2 regions of the Pseudoduganella sp. LjRoot289 genome follow, and region 1 is predicted to be linked to the other one. Evidence: predicted binding sites of a transcription regulator. Region 1 holds the regulator's gene; the other holds the start of a gene.
What was found. The regulator FNR, encoded in region 1, switches genes on or off when oxygen is low (the NO sensors DNR and NnrR bind a similar motif). The targets are predictions, from matches to a motif close to TTGATNNNNATCAA.
Positions count from the first base shown of each region.

Region 1 (3,396 bases):
TGTGGATAAGTGAGATTAAGCTCGGCCAGCATGGGCTTGTACAGCTGCGTCATCTTCAGCGATGTCGAATACAGCTTGAAGCACAGGTGCTGGTCCAGGATGGGGGGACGGGGTGGTTTTTTTGCGGCGGTCATGGGCGTAGCCTAACCCGCCCGGCCGGAAAAGAAAAATATTTTGAAAAATATTCGGCAAGCGGCGAATCCAGATGCGGCGCGCCCGCCTCTGGTCTGGGGAGGCTGGTCCTCATCTAGCCAACTATCCCAAAGGAGGGCAAAATGTTCTATGTTAAGAATGTGACAAGCGGCGAGCGCGTGCTGCGCGTGGCAGCCGGGCTGCTGGCGGCGGCTATCGCCTGGCTCGGCGTTGGCGGTATGGCCGGCGCCCTGCTGGCGGCATCGGCCGGCGGCATCGCGGCCACGGGCTTGTTCGGCTTCTGCCCCATGTGCGCCATGTTTGGGCGCCGTCTCGATAAAGTGAAAAAGAATGGCACTCTCTGAAACACATTGGCCTGTGCTGGACGCCGCCCACGGCGGCGATCCGGCCGCGCTGGCCCAGTTGCTGCGCCTGTGCCAGCCCGATATCCGCCGCTACGCCCGGCGCTCCTGCCTGGCCGGCGACATCGACGACGCGGTGCAGGAAGCGCTGCTGGTACTGTCGCGCCGCCTGGCTTCCTTGCGCGTGCTGGCGGCCTTCTCCGGCTGGATGTTCAAGGTGGTGCAGCGCGAGTGCCGCCGCCTGGGGCGGATCGCGCTCAACTACGACCCCTACGACGAAGAGCGCGCCGAGCAGTGGCTGGCCGCGCAGGACACGGCCGGGCTGCGCCTGGACCTGGTGCAGACGCTTGAGTCGTTGCCGGCCGACTACCGCCAGGCGATCTTGCTGCGCGACTTCGCCGAGATGAGCATCGCCGAAATCGCCGCGGAACTGGGCCTGAGCGTGCCGGCGGCGAAAAGCCGTTTGCACCGCGCGCGCCAGATGGCGCGGGAATACCTGATCGCCTGACTGCGGATTAGGCGTGCGGCAGGGCGGGATCGATTACACTGGACGCATGAGTATCGAGCTGCCCTCCCTGACCATCCCCGGCATGACGGTCGACGTGCTGCGCGCCAGCTGCGCCACCTGCAGCATGCACCAGCTTTGCCTGCCGATGGGACTGGGCGAAGCCGACATGGAACGCCTGGACCAGATCATCGGCCGCCGCCGCAAGGTGCCGCGCGGCGGCACGCTGTTCCGCATCGGCGACGCCTTTACCAGCCTGTATGCGATCCGTCTCGGCCATTTCAAGACCTACCAGGTGAACCCGGACGGCGCCGAGCAGATCACCGGCTTCCAGATGGCCGGCGAGCTGCTCGGCATGGACGCCATCAGCACCGACCGCCACCACTGCAACGCCCTGGCGCTGGAAGACAGCGAGGTGTGCGAGATACCGTTCTCCAGCCTGCAGCAATTGCTGGCCGATATGCCAACCTTGCTGCGCCATTTCCATCGCATGATGAGCCAGGAGATCACGCGCGAGCAGAGCGTGATGTTGTTGCTGGGCAATATGCAGGCCACCCAGCGTTTCGCCGCCTTCATCGTCAACCTGTCCTCGCGCTACGAGGCGCGCGGCTATTCGGCCACCCAGTTCCAGCTGCGCATGTCGCGCGAGGAAATCGGCAACTACCTGGGGCTGACCATCGAGAGCATCAGCCGCCTGCTGTCCAGGTTCAAGAAGGAAGGCTTGCTCAGGGTGAGCAACCGCGAAATCGAGCTGCTCGATCCGCCGCGCCTGAAGGCCATCACGGCCGGCACCGACCGCTGCGGCTGACCTTCGTCAATCGGCCCGCACGGTGATTTCGCGCTGCAGCGGCCAGTTCCAGTTGCCTTCCAGGCGCCACTCGCGCTGCCCGCTCTCCAGCAGCACCTGCCAGCGGCTGCGCTCCAGCATCGGCAGCACGGCGCCGAAAACCCCGTCCTCGGCGGGCTTCAATTCCAGCATGATGTCCTTGGCCGGCTGCGTGGCATGCGCCAGGCGCAGTGTCACGCGCCGGGGAACGGCGTGCTGCGCGCTGTCGATCTTCCCGGTCAGGATGCCGCGCGCCACGTCGTAACGCAGCACGGCGGACAAGCCCAGCGCGCTGGCGGCCTTGTCGCGCCGCAGGTCCTGGTTGATGGCCTTGCCGCGCTTGTAGTAGTCGCCCGCCACCAGCGCATCCGCTTGCGAGAAGGCCAGCCAGCCGGTGTAGAAGCCCGCCAGCAGCACGATGAAGGGCCCCAGCATCAGCAGCCATGGCCAGCGCTGCTCCCACCATGGCCGCGGCGCGGAGTCCCTGGGTTTCTTTATTGCAGGGGATTGCATCATCTTTTCCTTGTCATCTGCGCGGTACGATGAATACCGCTTTTTCCTTCACCCGCAGCGCCGGATCGTCCAGCGCCGTCAGTTCGATCGCTATCTTGTTCGAGCCTTTTTCGCCATCGCCGTGTGCGGCCCGCAGGCGGACCGGCACGGCCCGCGTCTCCGTGCCGGCCAGCGCCACCTCGGCGGGCGTGACCAGCGCCAGCGAGGGCAGGCCGGAGACGCTGATACGGTAGCGGTGTTGCCGCTCCGAGGTGTTCATGATTTGCAGGCGGTAGACGTTCTCTATCATGCCGTCCTCCACCTCGCGCCCCATGGCGCCCCGGTCGCGTATCACGTCCATCTTCAGGGGTGTGCGCAGCCACAGCGCGCTACCCACGGCGCCCACGATCAGGGCCAGGATGGCCGCGTACACCAGCACCCTCGGGCGCAGCGCGTGGCGGCGGATCTGCGCCGGCGTGTAGCCTTCGGCCAGCGCGTGGTCGGTGCTGTAGAGGATCAGCCCGCGCGGCTGGCCGGTCTTGTCCATCACGCCGTTGCAGGCGTCCACGCAGGCGGCGCAGCCTATGCATTCGTACTGCAGGCCCTTGCGGATGTCGATGCCGACCGGGCAAACCTGCACGCACATGGAACAGTCGATGCAGCTGCCGCCGGCGCCCCCTGCGCCGTTCGCCGCCTTTTTTCCCAGAGGGCCGCGCGGCTCGCCGCGTTTTGCGTTGTAGGTGATGATCAGGGTGTCGCGGTCGAACATCGAACTCTGGAAGCGGGCGTAGGGGCACATGTATTTGCACACCTGCTCGCGCAGCCAGCCCGCGTTGCCGTAGGTGGCCAGGCTGTAGAACAGCACCCAGAACCATTCCCACGGACCGAAACTCAGCTGCAGCGCCTCCAGCGCCAGCGCTTTGACCGGCGTGAAGTAACCGACGAAGGTGTAGCCGGTCCACAGCGCCACGGCGCCCCAGGCCAGGTGCTTGCCGCCCTTGCGCCAGGCTTTGTTGAAGCTGGGCCCTTGCTTCGCCAGGCGCATCTGGGCGCTGCGCGTGCCTTCGAACCTGCGTTCT
Region 1 covers NZ_CAXUPN020000001.1:5,663,091-5,666,486, reverse strand. The annotation lists gene ACSQ8Y_RS24285 (MarR family winged helix-turn-helix transcriptional regulator) at 1-134, opposite strand, end outside; gene ACSQ8Y_RS24280 (YgaP-like transmembrane domain) at 276-497, shown strand; gene ACSQ8Y_RS24275 (RNA polymerase sigma factor) at 484-1,002, shown strand; gene fnr (fumarate/nitrate reduction transcriptional regulator Fnr) at 1,049-1,807, shown strand; gene ACSQ8Y_RS24265 (FixH family protein) at 1,814-2,341, opposite strand; gene ccoG (cytochrome c oxidase accessory protein CcoG) at 2,352-3,396, opposite strand, start outside.

Region 2 (3,396 bases), 4.7 Mb from region 1:
AAGTCGCGCTGCTTGCCGGTGCGCGGCTCGCCCTGCTGGCTGCCTGCCTGGCCATGGCCGTTGCGGCCCGGCGCGGCGGCGCGTGCGCCGACAGCGTCGCCGCCGTGGCTGGCATCGCCCGGCATGCCGTCGGCGCCGGCGCCAGTGCCAGTGCCAGTGCCAGTGCCAGTATTGGCGCCGGATTTAGCGTCGGTATTGGCGCCGGTATTGGCGCCGGCGTCTGCGCCGCCCTGGTCACGGGAGGCGCCGTCGCGCCCGCCGCTACGCGGGCCTGCGCCCTCGCCTGCGCGGCCGCCGTTGCCCTGGACGCCGTCGCGGCCCGCTTTACGGCCGCCGTCGGCCGGCCTGGCTGCCGGCACGGTGGCCAGCAAGGCGTCGAATTCCTGCTGGACAGCCGAGGCTTGCGCATTGCCGGGCAAGCGCGGCAGGGATTGCCAGCTGCGTTTCAGTTCGTCCGCGTTCAGCGTCGCCGCGTCGGCCTCGCGCCAGCCTGCCAGCGCTGCGCGGCGGGCCGCGAAGGCGGCGGTACTGCTGCGCGCCTCGGCCATGGCGCTTTCGAAGTCGGCCAGCAGATTGCGCGGCAAGGCGCCGCTCTCGGGCGCCGCCACGTGACGGGCGTGCTCTTCGGCCAACGCGTCCAGCTGGCTGGCGTCGGCATCGCCGGCCGCCACGCGGCGCACGGCGGCCAGGGCGTCCAGCGCGGCGCGCTGCAGGGCCACCTGATCCTCCAGCCGCTTGCCCAGCGCGCTGCGCACGCCGTCGAATTCCTCGGCCAGCTCGGGCGCGGGCGCGATCACCTTCCACATGCGGTCCAGCTCGGCCACCTGGTTGGGCGTCAGCTTCTCGTCGGCTTGCAGCTTGCGCGCGGTGGCAATGGTGGCGATGGCCTGGCGCTGCTCGGCCTGCTGGTGGCGGATCGCGTCCAGGCGCGACTGCATCAGCTTGGCCACGCGGCGGTCCGTGTTGCGCATGGCTTGCTGGACCTTCTCCAGCGCCGGCTGCGACAGCACGTGCGCCGCGGCGGCCAGCCGCACGTCGGCGAATTCGCTTTGCAGTATCAGTTCGACAGCGGCGGCCTCGTCGTCAGCGAGCGCCTTGGCGCGCTCGGCTTGGGCGGCGCGGCGCGATGCGGTCTGTTCGGCCTGGGCAGATGCGGCCGCGGCGGCGGCGGCCTGCTCGGCGCTGGCCGGCTGGCCATTCGGCGTTTCTTCAGGCCGCTTAAAGAGGAATTCGAACATGATGGGCTATCGCTGTGTCAAAACCACCATGATAGCAAAGGATCACGAAATACTTTGCCGCCCATCGCAAAGCTATTCGGCCAATGCACGGCTGGGCGGACGCTGGCGGCGCGGACGCTCATATTCGGACACGGGAATGTTGGTGTCGAGCTCATCGTCCGGCATCACCACCGGCAGCACGGCCAGTGCCGGCAGCAGCTCGTCCTCGGCGCTGTGAACCGCTTTCGCTTTCACGGCGGGCGCCTCGACCAGGTGCAAATGGCCGCCCTTGCAGCGGCGCGCCTCGGCCACGTTGGCGTCGTGCAGCAGGAACTGGTTGGCGATGGCGAACCAGGACTCGCCGCCGATCACGGTGCGGGCCACCGCAAACAACTCCTTCTCTTCCTTGTCCAGCCGCTTCAGCAGCGAGTCGCAGAACGCGTCGATGCCGGCGCAGATTTCCTGCACGCGCTGTTCCGATTCGTCCTTCGAATCCGACACTTGCTGCTGCAGCGAGCGGATCACGCCCAGCGCCACATCGTTCAGGCGGTTCAACTCGTCAAGCAGCTGGTTGGCCTGTTCGGTGGCCTGGCGGATCGCCGGTATCAGATACATCTCGATTTTGCGCCAGTGGCAAGCCTGGTACAGCCGGTTCAGCGACTCGCACGCGAACTCCAGCTGCGACAAGGTCAAGCTGTTCTGGTGCAGCAGCGTGGACTGCACATACTTCTGGAACGATAGCAGACTGACGCGTATGCTGGCTTGCTCGACCGATAGAGCAACCAAGGTGTATGTGGCCGTTAACATTCTTACTCCAAGCTAGGATCACAAAAAGCGACGAGGCGGAAGTAAAAGTGTAAATAAGGTCGACGACCAATACTTTGACATAGAACAAACCGTTCCAGTATTGATGGGTCAACTTGCGGAACAACAACGGTTACGACGGGGTTTGCACCTGAGTTTGCAAATTGAGCAGTAACTTGGCCATCCCTGGCTCCTGCGACGCACTGACCGAACCGCCGAAGCGTCGGACCAGCTGCTGGACACCGCCATTCTCAGACAACGCTTCGCCGACTATCGCCGCAGTGCCTCGGCTGCGGAAATAATCGATCAGCTTTGCAAACAGAATAGCGCCAAGACCCATTCCCTTCAAGTCCGAACGCACCAAAATTGCGAATTCAGCACATTGATTGTCGGGGTCAGCAACAGCACGCACTACCCCTAGTGTTTCAGGCCTGCCATCGACACCGATGCGGGTTGCAATGAAGGCCATGGCGCGGTCGTAATCGATTTGCGTCAGGCGTGCCAGCTGCGCCGGCTGCAATTCGCGCATGGCCGAAAAGAAACGCAGGCGCACGTCGTCCGGGTGCAGCCTGGCAAAAAATTCGACATGCTGCGGCCCGTCTTCCGGGCGGATGGGACGCAGCACCAGCGGCCCGCCCCGCCATGCGACCTCCTGCTCCAGTTCTTGCGGATAGGCGCGGATGGCCAGCCGGAAACTGGCGCGCGGCGGCCCGAGCGTGATACTGGCGTCCAGCGCCGCCACGCCGCCGGCGCCGGCCAGCAGCGGGTTGATGCCGAGGCTGGCCAATTCGCACGTGTCGGCCACCAGGTCGGACACCTGCACCAGGGCGCGGCAGATGGCGTCGCTGTCGGCGGGCGGACGCTGGCGCGAGCCGGCCAGCACACGCGCCAGGTGGCTACGTTCCAGCAAGTCGCGCGCCAGCACCATGTTCAGCGGCGGCAGGCCGACGGCGCCGCCCTCCACGCCGGCGTCCGCGCCGCCGTCCGGCCCGCCAGCCGCGAAGCCGGCGACGGTACCGGCTTGCGCGCCGCCGGGCCCGACGCTGATCACCGGGCCGAACACGGGGTCGTCATGCACGCCGATGGCAAGTTCGTGGGAGGCGGCCAGCGCCTCGGCGGCCGCTTGCGCGCCGGATTCCAGCATGCGCACGCCGTAGGCGGCCAGCACGGCGCGCGTCCCGGCGGCGTCCAGTGCGCTGCGCCCCTCGGCCATGGCCGCAGCGACCAAGGCGCGCGCGGCGGCGCGTTCCGGCTTGCCGCCGGCTGGCAACTGGCCCGGCACTTCCATCAACAACTCCTGGTTACGGCGGTATTGCACCATCTGCATGAAGCCGCGCACCGCCTGCTCCGGCGTGTCGTAGGTCGGCAGGCCGGC
Region 2 covers NZ_CAXUPN020000001.1:930,670-934,065, reverse strand. The annotation lists gene ACSQ8Y_RS04175 (DUF349 domain-containing protein) at 1-1,238, opposite strand, end outside; gene ACSQ8Y_RS04170 (hemerythrin domain-containing protein) at 1,311-2,024, opposite strand; gene ACSQ8Y_RS04165 (bifunctional acetate--CoA ligase family protein/GNAT family N-acetyltransferase) at 2,155-3,396, opposite strand, start outside.
Region 2: ACSQ8Y_RS04170 (hemerythrin domain-containing protein) is a predicted target of FNR. The motif match lies at 2,099-2,112, and genes of this name have one in related genera.